3 regions of the Synergistes jonesii genome follow, and region 2 is predicted to be linked to each of the others. Evidence: riboswitches for the same ligand, from Rfam matches in the RefSeq annotation. Region 2 holds a riboswitch; each other region holds the start of a gene.
The links. Region 2 has a riboswitch for cobalamin ahead of EH55_RS10250 (methylmalonyl-CoA mutase family protein). Riboswitches for the same ligand answer to the same signal wherever they lie in the genome.

Region 1 (5,062 bases), on a different contig from region 2:
AGGCGCTGCGCGTCGTCAAGCCGGGCGGCGGCTTTGTCTTCCACGACCTCTTTTACCGCGCCGGCACATACGGGAGCACGTCGGCGCTGGAGGCGTATCTGCTGGAGCTGGGCGCCGCCGACATCCGTATGAAAAAGACGGCCGGCGAAATCGACATGCCGGAATACCTGCGCGGCAAAATTTTCCTTGCGACCGGCGGCATGATCTACGGGACGAAGTGACCGGCGAAAGGCGGTGGTATAAAACGGCGCAATGCCGCGAAGCGGATGCCGGCCGGGCGGAAGAGCGTGCCCGCAAAGGATATATAAAAAGGGTATCAATTCCAATGCGCAGGTTTGGAATACGGCGTGTCTCCTACGGTAAAAGGATCGCTGAACCGGGCGTCAGATAAGGCTTTCTGCTTTATTCTGATGTATTTGAAGCTATGTTCCTTGCAGAAATCCATAAGCGTTTTTGCTTGGGCGTTTATCGGCAGAACGACCCGTATTCTCAGAGACGGGGATATTTCCCTTGCGGTTTCAAGAGCGGGGCGCAGGTCGTTATCTCCGGAGAGAAGATAGATCGATTCATACGTCTGCATGGCTGCGGCCTTGACTATGTTGACGGCGATATTGACGTCGGTCATTTTTTCTTCGTGAGATGTAAATTTCTTCTTACAGAATTCTTCGCGCCCGCTGCGGCAGGGCTTGTTGCATTTGACCATGCTGGTACGGTCTTTTTTAAGGAATTTTCCTAAAACGACCTTGCAGCCGACGCTTTCATTCATGAGGACATAAACCTGGTGCCTCTTCTTGCGGTCGGGGTTCCAATCCGTATAGGCCGTGAAGTAGTAAACGTCGGCAAGTTCTTCATTTGGAAGGAGGATGAGTTTTGAAAAACGCCACAGATCGAGCCATTTATATTTGCGAAAGTCTTTTCTTGTGTCAAGCGAATGATAAAGGTTGAAGCCGTCGATGAAAAAGGCCGCTTTTCTCAAAGGAAATCACTCCTAAAAAAAGACCCCGCGTCCGCACTCCAATTCGAAGCCGAGACCGACCGGGGGGCTGTGGGCTATTCGCCACAGGGCTTATTGTATGGATAAATATATCATGGATACTGGTATAAAACAATATTTTTAGTGTTTATTCATAATTTTCAGTAAATAAAGACTGACATAGACTGACATCGCAAAAAGAGTTCCTCAGAATTAAAGAAGGTACGCTGCCAAAATGGTGTTAAAAGACGTCGCTCTGTGTTCCAATGTGCTCGAAGAATATTATCCTGTTTCGATTTTGTAAACCAGAATCCAGCCGGGGGCGATATGACATCCCCCCTTCCTCGCTTCGATATCGCGACGCCTTTTCCGGGCGGACTTCGACTCTTTGTTGAATTGGCTGGAGATCGAACGTCAAAAGCGCGCGTAACGGCGGTCGACGGAAAGACGATACACGGCGTCGGCGAATAAGTAGAAACAGAGCGATGGAAACCCGTTTGGTTTTTCCCGTCAAAAAAATGATTTGACAAAGCCGTCGGCAGGTGGTAGTTTAGCATTGATGTGTAATATAGCATCTTAATAAAGACATATCCGCGGAGTTAGGGAATCCGGTGAGAAGCCGGAACGGCCCCTGCCACCGTAATCGGCAAGCGGAGAGCGCGTACGTCGCCTCCGCAGACCGAGCCGCATTCAGCCACTGTCGAAAGATGGGAAGGCGCGGCCCGGGGAACCGAGAGTCGGGAAACCTGCCGCGCGATATACGGGCTTCAAGCGCGCAGAGGGCGCAGACAGCGGCTGACCGGCGAATAAAGACTGTGTAATTCTACGCGGGAGACGGCGTTTGCACCTCTCCCGCGTAATTTTTATATGTTCGGAGGTCGTCGCTTTGCAGAAGAAAATGTATCTCGTACTTTTGCTCCTTTTATCGTTCGCCCCGCTAACGGCGCCGCCGCCCCGCATATGCGCCGCGGAGGAGCCGGTGCGGCTGCCAGAGGAGCGGGTCACGGCGGACTCCGAAGAAGAGGACAAGCTGCTCCTCTCGCCCGGCACCGTCTCCGTCATCAAGCCCCAGGAGATGAAGGGGGAGCAGAAAAACCTTCCCGAACTTCTCAAGCAGGTCCCGGGGCTGCACGTGATAGAGCTCAAGGGGCGCGGCGCCTATACTACCGTCTCCGTGCGCGGCAGCACGCCGTCGCAGGTGGCCGTATACGTCGACGGCGTACTGATGAACCTGGGCAGCGAGGCGGCCGTCGACCTCTCCACGATCCCCGTGGAAAACGTCGAGCGTATCGAAGTCTACCGCGGCTACATCCCGGCGCGCTTCGGCGGCGCGTCGATGGGCGGCGTAATCAACATCATAACGAAAAAGCCCGACGACAGGGGCGGCGGCACGCTGCTTGCAGGCGGCGGCTCCTACGGCCGCTTTCTCGCAAACGCCGCCTACAGCACGAAATTGGGGGACGGCGCGCTCTTCGTCGGCGTAACGCGCGACCAGGCGAGGGGAGACTTCACATACCTCAACACCCGTAACGAATACGACCAGAACGACGACTACGAGGTCAAACGCAAAAACAACTCCTACCAGAACAGCGACGCGCTCGTCAAATGGCAGAACGAAAACTGGACCATAGAAGGTGCGTGGAAGCGCAACGACCGCGACCTGCCTCTGCCGGTGATGGGCATAGAGAGCGACAGATACTGGGAGCCGACCGCCGTGCAGGTCACAGACCAGTGGAACTTTGCGGCGACGCACCGCCGCAAGATAGGAGAGCTCGACCTCGGCGTCCGCCTCGAATACCTGCGTCAGGAGAAAAAATACGACGACCCTAAAGACGGCGACAACCAGTTCGGACTGCCCGGCTCGTCGTATAAACACAACAGATACGAGACTGACCGCTACGGCGTCGCGATAGACGGCTCCCTGCCGGCGGGGGACAGCCACCTCTTGGAATTCCTCTGGAACTGGTACGACGAAACGCTCCGCACCAAGGGCGACGTCATAAACTACTTCGCCGGAATTGAAAAACATACGCGCTACGCCTGGAACGGGCAGGTACAGGACACGATAAGCATAGGCGCCAAAGATAAATTCTGGCTCACGCCGATAATACGCTGGAACCACGCCGACGGCCGCACCGAATTTTCCGGCGGGGCGGCGCTCAACTACAAATTCGACGAACATTGGAGCGCGAAAGTTACATACGGCGGCTACAACCGCGCGCCCAACATGTACGAACTCTACGGCGACGGCGCCTTCGTCATACCTAATCCGCGGCTCGACTGGGAGGAGGGGACGCAGTGGGACGCCGGCGTCACCTGGAAGGGAGACCTGTTCAAAGGCAGAAGCGAAGTCACCCTCACATATTTTGGCAGCCATGTGGACAACCTGATAGAATACTTCGTCGTCAATCCGCGCTACGCACGCTATGAGAACGTGGGCAAAGCGCACATCAAGGGCCTTGAGCTGGAAGGCTCGATAAAATGGGACGACTGGGAAGTCTACGGCTCCGCCACCTGGATGGACGCGGTGAACAAAACTCCCGGAGCCTACGACGGCATGAGGATCCCCAACCGCCCCGAATACGAGGGCTTCCTGCGCGTCGCACGCAACAACCTGCTGAAAAACAAGCGGCTCTCGGCCTTCGCCGAGGCGCGCTACATCGGCAACAACTTCTATGACCGCAACCAGGAGGTCAAACAAGACGACCTGCTCACCTTCGGCGTAGGCCTGTGCTACAGCATAAAAGACGACCTCAAACTCGTCGTCGGCGTGGACGACATATTCGACAAGGGGCCGGACGTCCTCTTCCTCGCCGAGGGCTACGGGCCGGACCGTACAATGTGGTACCCGCTGCAGGGGCGCACCTTCTACGCGTCGCTGATATGGACGTTTTAAAGAAAGGGGCAAAGGAAAATGAAAACCCGCGCACAGAAATTTAAGATACTCTTATCGGCGCTGCTCGTAATTCTGCTCGCGGCGGCGGGCGCCTCCGCCGACCTGCTCTTCACGCGCCAGACCACCTACAGCGACCCGGTCTCGCTCGGCATCATCACGGGCTCGCAAGCCCCCTTCTCGCCGCTGCAGTCCAACATGGGCGGCAACCAGGGCAACGGCATCCGGCCATTCCTCGACGCGGAGGGCAGACTGCGCGTAGCGCTCACATTCTACACAGGCGTCGGTGGCTCCACGCCGGACGTGGTAGACGTCTTCGACCCGGGGCCGAGAAGCGCTTGGACCGTCCCCTCCAACTGGAACAGGCCGCTCAAACAGTTCACCTGCTCGGTGAAAAACATCCGCGCGATGGCCACGATAGGCAACTACCTCTACGCGACCGGCTACGACAAGGCCGTCATCTCGCGCGTCGTGATGACGAACGACGCCTACGCGGAAAACAAAGTATGGGCGCACCCTGAAATAAGAGGCAAACACGGCGAGGGGCTCTTCTCCTACAACGGATATCTCTACGCGATAATAACGGACACCGCCGGCGACCCGATGCAGCCCAGCGTCGCCTATGGGCCGAACCAGATATGGAAATTCGACAAAGACCTCAACGTGATAGCCAGCGCCGACATGACAGGGCGCAACATGGACGGGCAGAACGACGGCGTCTATACGCGCGTCGGCAGTAAGCTCTACGTCTGCAGCTTCGGCGGCTACCAGGTCACTGACGGCGGCTACAATGAAAAAACGACGATCGAGGTCTGCGACCTGGAGACGCTTGAGTCGACTCTGCTTGCGCGCGGAGAAGAGACCCACGCACGCTTTCCTGAATGGTACTACATGTTCAGCGGGCTTGCTTTCATAAACGGGCGCGTATTCCTGCACGGCACCACCTGGACGGCGCCGGAGGGAGTGCAGGGCAGCCACCAGATGGTCGTCTACGAGACGACGGAAGAAAAGCTCGCCGCCGGCGACATCGGCACGCGTATAGGCAGCTTTGCCGGCAGCTATGGCATCCAGATGGGCTTCAACTACGACCCGGATACCGGCTATCTCTGGGCGCGCGCCGGAGACGGCCTCGCGCGCTACGACGGCGGCAGCAGCTGGACCTTATTCAGCGCCGCCGACCTCAAGGGGACGCTCTC
Region 2 (5,062 bases):
TGCCTGTGCTCTCCATGAATTCTTCGGTCCTCTTGCGCAGCGCCTCGAATTCTTCGGTCCAGCGGTGGACGCCTATCGCTTTGGCGCTTTCGCTGCCGCAGAAGCCGTCGTCGAGGGTTTTTCTCACGTCGCCGAGCGTGGCTCCCGCCATGTATGCGTCTATCACCGCGTCGACAAAGCCTTCGTCGCCGTCGTCAAGCGTCCGCATGATTTTTTTGAGGCATTCCGCCGCGTGTTTCCCGTCGGCCATCTCGCGGAACTCCGCTACGGCCTTAGACCTTTCTTCGTAGAGGGCCTCCCCTCTCGGCGAAGAAATTTCCAGGGGTTTCTCCAGCGTGTTCGGATACATATTCGTACCGACCGCGCGGTCCTTGCGGGTCGCGAGATTTTTCATGCGCTCCTTCAGAGTTTTTTCTATATCCTCCTGCACGCCGCCCGCTTTGAGCGCGCTGTACATGCCGCCGTAGCTCTCGACCTTCTGTATCACGGAGAGTATAGCGTTCGCGCACTGAGAGGTGAGGCGCTCGATGTACCACGAACCGCCGGAGGGGTCTATCGGCTGAAGCATGTCGAACTCCGTCTGGAGCATTATCTGAATGTTTCTCGCTACGCGTTGCGAAATCTCGCCTCCTGGGCGCACGGCGTCGTCGAAGCAGGTCACCTGCATCGCGTCGACTCCGCCGACCGCGCCGGAAAACGCCTGCGTCGTCGAGCGCAGGATGTTGACGTAGGGGTCGTAGACTGTCGGCGTAAAGCGCGAAGTGCGGGCGAAGATGTCGATCTTTCCGTACTTTTCCACGTCGACGCCGAACGCTTCGATTACCTGCGCCCATACCGTCCTCGCAGCGCGCAGGCGCGCTACCTCCATGAAGAAGTTCGTGCCGAGCGAGAAGCTGAATTTTATCTGCGGAATGCTCTTTTCGGGCTCTATGCCGCGGAGCTGCATCGCTCTGATGTAAGCTATAGCCGCGCTCATCGCGTAGCCCGTCTCCTGCGTCGCCGAAGCGCCGCCGTTGTGGTAAGCGTCGCCGCGAACGAGCAGCGTCTTCAGCTGAGGAGCGTTCTTCTCCGTCCATTTGGCCGCAAGGGCCATTTCGTCGTAGAGCTCGTCGATCGGCAGCGGCAGAGCGCCGTTCTCGGCAAGCTCCCCGAGCGGGTCTGCGCCGATGCAGCCGGCCGCCCTTTTAAACCTTTCTCTCTCTCCGTGCGCGCGCGAGCGCGCCGCAGTAAGCGCGAGCAGCGGGACCGCCGAGGCTCCGGCGTATATTTGCAGCGGAGTCTTCGTGAAGTCGAGTCCGTCGAGCATTTCGTCGGCGTCTTTCAGCGTCGAGAGCGAAAGCCCGCGGTAATCTCCTTTGAAGAGATCCTTATCTGGGTCGAGCCCGAGCCTCGTACATTTGTCGAGCTCAAAACTCAGCACGGTAGCGCCCTTCTTGAGCTCGTGCTTCACCGCTTCGTTGGCTTCGCGCGGCAGAACGTTCGCCGAGCCCTGAGCTATCTCCCAGGGAGACGCCATATAGCCCTCGCTCTTTGTGCCGCGCAGAAACGGCGCCTCGCCCGGCAGGCCGTCGACTCCCGGCAGCTTTTCGAGATCGTCGCGCGTGTAGATCGGCTCCAGCGTGATGCCTTCGTAGGTGCGGGTGTACATGCGTTTTTCGAAAGGCGCGCCCTTAAGGGCCGTTACCGCTTCGCCCTGCCATTCCTCCTTGCTGGGCGGCGCGAACTCTTCGAAAGAGACCGGCGGGAATCCGCTCGTCTTCACCTCTGTTTCGTTCATCCGAATGCTTCCCTTCCCTAAAAGTTGCGCGGGCATAAAAAAAGACCGCCCGCGGGCGGTCTTAACAGTTGCTGCGATCAAGTTGCTGCAAACGCACTGAGCAACCCCCGCCCGCGCAGGAATTGCCGCAACTTTGTGCAGAATGGTATCCTGGCTTGCCGTTCATCCTCCATCGCGCCTTCCCGAAAATTCCAGTGGCATAATGCGATCTCGTCGCGGCTTACAGTGGCGGGGCCGTTCAGGATTTTCACCCGATTCCCGTTTTCTGCAGCAATATTTTTATTTATGTTAATCATACGCTAAGTTGCGCCATTTCGTCAACAATTTATTTCGGCGCAAAACATTTTGCGAAATTTCAAAAAACTGCGACGTATCCGTCGGCCCTCGGCTCGGTCGCTCCGGCGAGCGCGCCGCCCTCGCTGCGGATTATCGCCTGACCGCGGCCGTACGACGTACCGTCGGCGTCGACCCTGACCTCGTGCCCCATATCGGCAAGCTCCTTGAGTATATGGTTGGGCACGCCCTGTTCGAGCGCGACTTTTTTCCCCGAGAGCCACTGGAAGCGCGGAGCGTCGAGGGCTTCCTGGGGGTTCAGCGCGAAGTCCGTCATGTTAGCGATCAGCTGCACGTGTCCCTGCGGCTGCATGAACGCCCCCATCACACCGAAGGGGCCGACGGCGCGGCCACCCTTTGTTATGAAGCCTGGGATTATCGTGTGATAGGGCTTTTTGCGCGGCGCGATGCAGTTCGGGTGCTCGGCGTCTAAAGAAAAATTATTCCCGCGACCGTGCAGCGCGATGCCGGTACCGGGGACGCAGAGCCCCGAGCCGAAGCCGATGTAGTTGCTTTGAATCATGGAGACCATATTGCCCTCTCCATCCGCCGTCGCGAGGTAGACCGTGCCGCCGGACGCGCCGCCTTTGGATGTGAAGAGCCCGGCTCTCTTCTCGTCGACGCGCGCCGCCTGACGCGCAGCGAATTCCTCTGAGAGCATCTCCGATACTTTTTTGCGCATGAAGCTGCTGTCCGCGACCTCGGCGAGAGATTCCGCGAAGGCGAGCTTGAGCGCCTCTATCTGCAGATGATAGCTCCGCGTGCAGTCGCGCTCTCCGAGCCGCAGCCTTTTCAAAACGTTCAGCGCCATAAGCGCCGTGATCCCCTGCCCGTTTGGCGGCATCTCCCAGACGTCGCAGCCGTTGTAATTCACCGATATCGGTTCGACCCATTCCGGCGCGTAGGCGGCGAGGTCGTCGGCGCGGAGGGCGCCGCCGCTCTCCCGTGAAAATTTGTCTATCCTCTCGGCGAGCTCTCCGCGGTAAAACGCTTCGGCGTCCGTCGCGGCTATTTTTTCGAGCGTCCGCGCCTGATCGCGGCAGCGCCATATCTCTCCGGCCTTCGGAGCCTCGCCGTCGTTAGTGAAGGCCTCGAATAGATGAGAAAATTTTTCCCCGCGCAGCTCTTTCTTCATAAGGGCGATGCGCCTCTTCCACAGCAGCGCCGCGGTCGGAGAGACGGGAAAACCGTTTTCCGCGCATTCTATCGCGGGCTCTATCGTCTCCGTCAGCGGCAGCCTGCCAAACTTCGCCGAGAGCGCCGCCCAGGCGGCCGGCGCGCCCGGCACCGTCACGGTATCCCATCCGTAGAGCGGCATGCTGCCGCCGTATCGCGCGCGAATCTTTTCCGCGTCGGTAAGCGCCGGCGCCCAGCCGCTCGAATTGAGCCCGTGCAGCCTGCCGCCGCTCCACACTATTGCGAAGGCGTCGCCGCCTATGCCGTTGCTTACCGGCTCCGTCACGCTGAGCGCCGCCGCGGTCGCGACCGCCGCGTCGACGGCGTTGCCTCCGCGCCTCATCGCTTCTACGCCGGCCTGAGCTGCGAGCGGCTGAGTCGTCGCGACCATCCCGCGCGAAGCGTATACGAGAGTGCGGCGCGACGGATATTTATAGCGCAGTGGATCGAATTTCATGGCAGATGACCTCCGCTGAAAAAATTTTTGACGCGCGACACCTTCTGAGCTCTGCTCTCCGCCGCGGCGCGCGCCCCTTTTTGCGTCTACGCGATAATTTTATCACGCGCCGGCTGCGCGGCAAAATGATTTTTGCACGGCGCGCGATTTGCCAGGCCGCCCTGTAGCCAAATCGCTATAAATCTCCTATAATACTTTCCGGCATAAATTTGCAACCGCTTGCAAAAATTCTTCGGAGGTGCAACATGGCAAAGAAAAAGTTGGTTTACGGCATTGACGACCGCCCGCCGCTGCCTATTATGATACTTGCCGGCGCGCAGCACGTTTTGACGCTCTTCGGAGCTACGACGCTCGTGCCCCTCGTTCTCGGCCCGGCCATGGGCATGACGACAGCGCAGATCGGCGCCTTTATCGGATGCGTTTATTTCAGCATGGGCATCGCGACGCTCTTCCAGACGCACCCAAAGATCGGCTCGGGGCTCCCGATCGTCCAGGGCTCGAGCTTCAGCTTCATCCCGCCTATCATGACGATCATCGGCGCGTATAAGGCGATGGGTCCCGACGTGGTTATGCAGTACGTCGGCGGCGCGCTGATCGCCGGAGGCGTCGTCCTTTCGCTTCTCGGCTACAGCAGGCTTATCGGACGCGTCAGAAGGATAATCACGCCGGTCGTAATAGGTCCTACGATAATGGCGATAGGCTTCTCGCTCGCGCCGACCGCCATTCAGTACAACGCGGCGAACTTCTGGCCGGTCTCGCTGCTCGTCGTGCTGCTCGTCTTCTTCTTCAGCCTTGTCAGCAAAAACAAATATTTCAACATATTCGCAATACTCAGCTCCGTCGTGATCGCGTATCTGCTCTGTCTCCTCCTCTCCCTCTCCGGAACCTTCGCGCCGGGGCACGCGGCCTACATCGACCTGCAGAGCGTCTACGACGCGCCGTGGTTCCGCTACAAGCTCTTCATGCCGTGGGGCGCCCCCAAGCTTTCGGGGTTGGCGATAGGTGCTATCGCGGCCGGCTTCTTCTGCGTGATGATCGAATCTATCGGCGACTACCACAACTGCTCCTACGCGGCCGGCATCGACGACCCTACGCCGGAGCAGATCAACCGCGGCATCGGCGTCGAGGGAGCGATGTGTGCACTCTCGGGGCTGCTCGGCTCCGTGGCTACGACCTCCTACACTGAAAACATCGGACTCATCGGCCTTACCGGCGTGGCGAGCCGCTACGTCGTGCGCGCCGGCGCCGTTATTCTGATACTGCTCTCGCTGATAGGTAAACTCGGCGCCCTCATCGCGACGATGCCGACGCCCGTTATC
Region 3 (5,062 bases), on a different contig from region 2:
ACCTGGTGATCTACGGCGGCACGATAACCGAGGGAAGCCAGGACGTGACGCTGTCGACCTCGTTCCTGTTGTTGACGATGGCTGAAATGATTGGGGCGTCGAGCGGCCTCGGCTATTTTATAAAGAATTATTTCGACTACGCCAATTATACGAACGTGATAGCGGGTATAATTCTTATCGGCATCGTCGTGAGAGTTTTGAACGTTTTTCTTTCCTTCGCAGAGAGGCGTCTGATAAAGTGGAAGGAATAGCGAAAGCACCGGGCGTCAAAAAATATATTATAGAAAGGCACTGAAGCGGCATGTCCAGAAGAATAGTGATGATGGACGGGGCTGTCGGAACCAGCCTCTGGGAAAAAGCGGAGAAAAAGGTGTCGGTGTGGCACTACAACATCGAAGAGCCGAAGATAGTCGCCGAGCTGCACTCCGAATATCTTGCGGCGGGCTCGCAGATAATCCTCGCCAACACCTTCGCCGCCAACGGCGCGGAGGTGGCTCGCGACAGCTCCTACACGGTCAGGCAGGTCGTGGGCACCGGTGTAAGGATCGCGAAGGAGACGATCAACGGAAAGGCGAAGGTCGGGCTCGCTATCGGACCTCTGACCGGCTTGCTGAAGCCCTTCGGCGAGATCACGGCCGACCGGGCGAAGGAGCTCTTCGAGGAGCAGATCGGCTGCGGAATGGAAGAAGGGCCTGACCTCATTTACATTCAAACCTTCATGGACCTCGAGATGATGAAGATAGCGATTCGCGCCGCGAAGCATTACGACGTGCCCGTGCTCTGCTCGATGAGCTTCATGGGCGGAGTGAACGCCGCCGGCAAAAAGCCGAAAAAGGCTCACACGATGATGGGCAACTCCGTCAAGGATATAGTGGACGCCGCCGTCGAACTCAAGGTGGACGCGATAGGCATCAACTGTTCGATGGGCCCCGTCGACGCGCTGCCGGTGCTCAGGGAGTACAGGGAAACCACCGATCTGCCGCTGGTCTTCAAGCCGAACGCGGGAAAGCCGAAGATGGGCGACGGGCAGGCGGCCGGCGCCGAGTTCGACATCGAAACCTTCGCCGACGACGTGCTGCCCGCGGTGGACGCCGGAGCGACGTACATCGGCGGCTGCTGCGGCTCCAACCCGGCCTACATCAAGCGCCTCGCCGAAAAGGTCAGGGCGAAGCTGGAAGCCGAAGGCTAAAAAATAAAATTTCGCACAGGTACGACGCGCCGCGGTCAAAAACGCGGCGCGCCCTTTTTGCCTGAATAAAACTCCCGGCTAAGCTGGGAGATCCTTTTTTGTCGTCAGACAGGCGCGAAAATTTTTCCGGTGTCCGTGCCTGATAAGTTTTTTAATCGTCCGCCTCCGTGGCGGCGATATTTTTCTCCTCTTCCGGCGCGGCGCACTATAAAATAGTGTATATAAGAGTATAAATATATACTGTAACAGATTATAATGTTAAAATATACTTGAACATTCGCTTGAATGTTAATATAATAATTGAAGTATAGGGTTTTTAAAATAAATATTTCAATTATAGTTTTTTGGGCTTAGAACAGAAGCGGAACGGACAGGGGGCTTGGGCATGTACACCGCGAATGAAGCACAGCTGAAGGCGTTTAAGAAGGAGCACGCTTATCTGAAGACAAAGCTCGACCTTGGGAAGGAGATACTTTGGTTAACAAGATCTGAATGCATCAAGGCGGGGCCGAGCGTCGAGGAAACGCTCGCTATAGTGAAGGACGCGATGACAGCGCACGGGAAGAAAGAGTACGAGATGCCGGCAAAGATAGGAATACATCCCTTCGAGGACGTATTTTTCCATGCGATGCCGGCCTACGTCCCCGGCAAAACGGCCTGCGGTATGAAATGGATAGAGTGCTTCCCACGCAACCCGCGAGAATATGAGCTGCCGCAGACTACGGGGCTGCAGATAATGAACGACGTGATGACGGGCGTGCCGGTCGCCGTTATGGACTGTACGTGGCTGACCGCGATGAGGACCCCGGCCGTCACGGCGCTCGCGGCCGCCGCGCTGCATCCGGATGCAAAGACCTTCGGCATGTTCGGCTGCGGCGTGCAGGGTGTCGGGCACGTCCGCTTCGTCGCGAAGACGCTGAAGAAGCTTGAGCGCATATATATCTACGACAAATATCCGGAGTGCATGGACCGGCTGATGGCGCAGGTGCGCGGCGAGGTCGGCGTGCCGATAGTCAAGGCGAAGAGCGTTGAGGAGGCCGTCAAGAGCTGTGAGGTGCTGAGCTCTGCGACGTTCATCGTGCGCAAGCCGATGGCTATCGCGAAAAAGGAATGGGTACGGAAGGGGCAGACGATTCTGCCGTGCGACCTCAACACTTTCTGGGAACCGTCGATCGCGCTTGAGGCGGACAAGTATATCGTCGACAGCTCCGACGAGCACGAGCTCTTCAATGAAATGGGCTACTTCCCCGACGGGCTGCCGAAAATTTTCTGCGAGACGGGCGAGATGCTTGCCGGACTGAAGGAGGGGCGCGCGAAGCGCGGCGAATTGATAGTCTGCAGCAACATAGGAATTTCCACGAACGACATAGCAATGGGTCAAGCGATTCTTTCGCGCGCCCTCGAAATGGGAATCGGCACGAAGATGAAGCTGTAGCGCGGGTGTCTTTTAAGGGCCGGATTTTTTTGAGCGGCGCGTCCGGCATGGGTGGGTCGGCCCAGTTGTCGTGTACGCCTATTTGTTATCAGGCGGCCGCGCGCCGCCTGATATCTGTTTGCCTGAATAAAACTCCAGGCTAAGCCGGGAGTTCCTTTTGCGCGGCGCTGGCCGAAAAATACTTGAGAAAACCGCTGAAAGCCGCTGAATTATATGTTATGTCGGCGGCATTCTGCTATAATTACGGAAACAATAAAATATTGTCTCTCAGGGGAAGGGAAACCGGTGCGTATTTTCTATGCCGGTGCGGCCCCGCCACTGTAGCTCGGACGAAAGCGAAAGGATGCCACTGGATTTTTCCGGGAAGGCTCGCGATTAGGATGAAGGGAAGCCAGGAAACCTGCCTGTGAGAGCTCAAGGGGGGATCCGTTTGCGCGGGCGAACGTCTTCACAGCAGGCTCGGAGTTTATGGGCCTGCTGCCGGCAGACACGGTAAGGACACGGGGGATCGCTTCCGGGTCTTTTTTTATGGGCTCCGGAACTTTTTCCGGATAGGTTTTGAAAGGACGGTAAAGAATCGTGAAATCATTTGTAATAGCGCTCGTAACGTTTACACTCGTAATGTCAGGCGTCGCCTACGCCGGCGCGCCGAAGGACAAGCCGGACAAAAAGGGCGTCCTGATCGTCGCCTTCGGCACCTCGATGCCGGATGCGAGAAAGGCGATCGACAACCTCGTCAATTCCGCTAAGGCGGCCTTCCCGGGGACGGAGGTGCGCCTCGCCTATACGTCGAACATCATCCGTAATAAGATAGCCAAGGAGCAGAAGGTCAATATCCCGACGCCGACGTCGGCCCTCGCTCAGATGAACGACGAAGGTTTCACCCACGTATACGTGATGCCGACGCATATCATACCCGGGGAAGAGTACGACGACATTTCGGGCGTGGTTAACGGCTTCGCGGCGATAAAGGGAAAGTACGAATTCAGGGAGCTGAAGCTCGCGCGCCCCTATCTCTCGTCAGCCGACGACTGCGACGCGATGGCCGATATCCTTGTAAAGCGCTTCGCGAAGGATCTCGCGAACGCCGGGACGGAGATCGTCCTTATGGGGCACGGCACGCCGCATCACGCGGCAAACGCCATGTACAGCCAGCTTCAGCTCTCGCTCGATAAGAAGGCCCCCGGGCGCTTCACGCTCGGCACAGTAGAAGCGGCGCCGATGATCGAAGACGTCGTCGCGCGCCTCAAACACAACACAGCCGTAAAGTCGCTCGTTATTTCGCCTCTCATGATCGTTGCGGGCGATCACGCTAACAACGACCTCGCCGGCAGGGATGACCCCGAGTCATGGTACAACCAGCTGAAGGGTGCCGGCTACAAGGATATCAAGGCACACTTGGTCGGGCTCGGGGAGGATGAAGGGATAGCGAAGCTCTTCGTAGCAAAGATAAAGGATATGATGAAATAAAAATGACCGACGCCGAAGAGCTTTCGAGGCACAGGGGAAAACTCAGCGGCAAGCGCCTGCGGTTGGCGGCGCTGCTCTGCCTGCTGCTCTTTATCTCCGCGCTTTGGAGGCTCGGCGCGGGCGAATGGGACATACCGGCCGCCCGCGTCGCGGCGCTGTTGAATCCCTTTTTGGACGAAAGCATGGGCGCGTCGCCGGAGGCTCTTGTCGTAAGGAGCATCCGGCTGCCCCGCTTTTTTGCCGCCGTCGGCTGCGGCGGGCTTCTCGCCGCGTCCGGAGCGGTGCTCCAGGGGTTGCTTACTAACGCGCTCGCAGAGCCCTATACGCTCGGGATTGCGGCGGGTGCGGCGTTCGGAGGCGCGCTCGGCTTTTTTCTCGACTCGTATGCGGTGGTGCCGATGGCTTTTTTAGGCGCGATGTCCTCGCTGTGGCTCGTCAGCCTCATAGCCGCGCGCAGCGGAGGAGGCGCGTCCAGCATCGTTCTCGCCGGCGTCGTCATGAACGCGATACTCTCCGCCGGCGTGACGTTCCTCAAGGCGATCGCGGACGACCGCCTCGGAGCGATAGTCCTCTGGCTGATGGGCAGCCTTTCGGGGGCGTCGCCGTCGGCGGCCGTCATAGTCTGGTGCTCGTCTCTTATATTGTTCGTCCCCGCCTTTGTCTGCGCGCGCCAGATCGACGCCTGCTCGCTCTCCGAGGGGCAGGGCGAACTGCTCGGCGTCGAGGAGAAGAAGCTGCGCGCGCTGCTGCTTGCCGTTTCATCGCTCGCCACCGCCGCGGTAGTCAGCTTTTTCGGGATAATCGGCTTCGTCGGGCTCGTCGTGCCGCATCTTACGCGCTCCTTTATCGGGCCTTCGACGCGGCCGCTGCTCGTCTTCTGCTTCCTCGGCGGCGGGCTGCTGCTCGTGCTCGCGGACGGAGCCGCGCAGGCGATGGGCGAGCTTCCGGTCGGCGTCATCACCGCGCTG

Region 1: another riboswitch for cobalamin. It lies ahead of EH55_RS06985 (TonB-dependent receptor plug domain-containing protein); the one in region 2 lies ahead of EH55_RS10250 (methylmalonyl-CoA mutase family protein).
Region 3: another riboswitch for cobalamin. It lies ahead of EH55_RS12365 (sirohydrochlorin cobaltochelatase); the one in region 2 lies ahead of EH55_RS10250 (methylmalonyl-CoA mutase family protein).

What each region holds. Positions count from the first base shown of each region.
Region 1 covers NZ_JMKI01000031.1:135,518-140,579, forward strand. Annotated here, with positions in the region: gene EH55_RS06975 (class I SAM-dependent methyltransferase) at 1-221, shown strand, start outside; gene EH55_RS06980 (NYN domain-containing protein) at 317-976, opposite strand; cobalamin riboswitch at 1,500-1,741, shown strand; gene EH55_RS06985 (TonB-dependent receptor plug domain-containing protein) at 1,860-3,869, shown strand; gene EH55_RS06990 (hypothetical protein) at 3,888-5,062, shown strand, end outside.
Region 2 covers NZ_JMKI01000038.1:34,918-39,979, reverse strand. Annotated here, with positions in the region: gene EH55_RS10250 (methylmalonyl-CoA mutase family protein) at 1-1,777, opposite strand, end outside; cobalamin riboswitch at 1,897-2,094, opposite strand; gene EH55_RS10240 (gamma-glutamyltransferase family protein) at 2,133-3,743, opposite strand; gene EH55_RS10235 (uracil-xanthine permease family protein) at 3,989-5,062, shown strand, end outside.
Region 3 covers NZ_JMKI01000054.1:2,583-7,644, forward strand. Annotated here, with positions in the region: gene EH55_RS12350 (hypothetical protein) at 6-251, shown strand; gene EH55_RS12355 (homocysteine S-methyltransferase family protein) at 302-1,189, shown strand; gene EH55_RS12360 (ornithine cyclodeaminase family protein) at 1,575-2,624, shown strand; cobalamin riboswitch at 2,833-3,046, shown strand; gene EH55_RS12365 (sirohydrochlorin cobaltochelatase) at 3,204-4,094, shown strand; gene EH55_RS12370 (FecCD family ABC transporter permease) at 4,097-5,062, shown strand, end outside.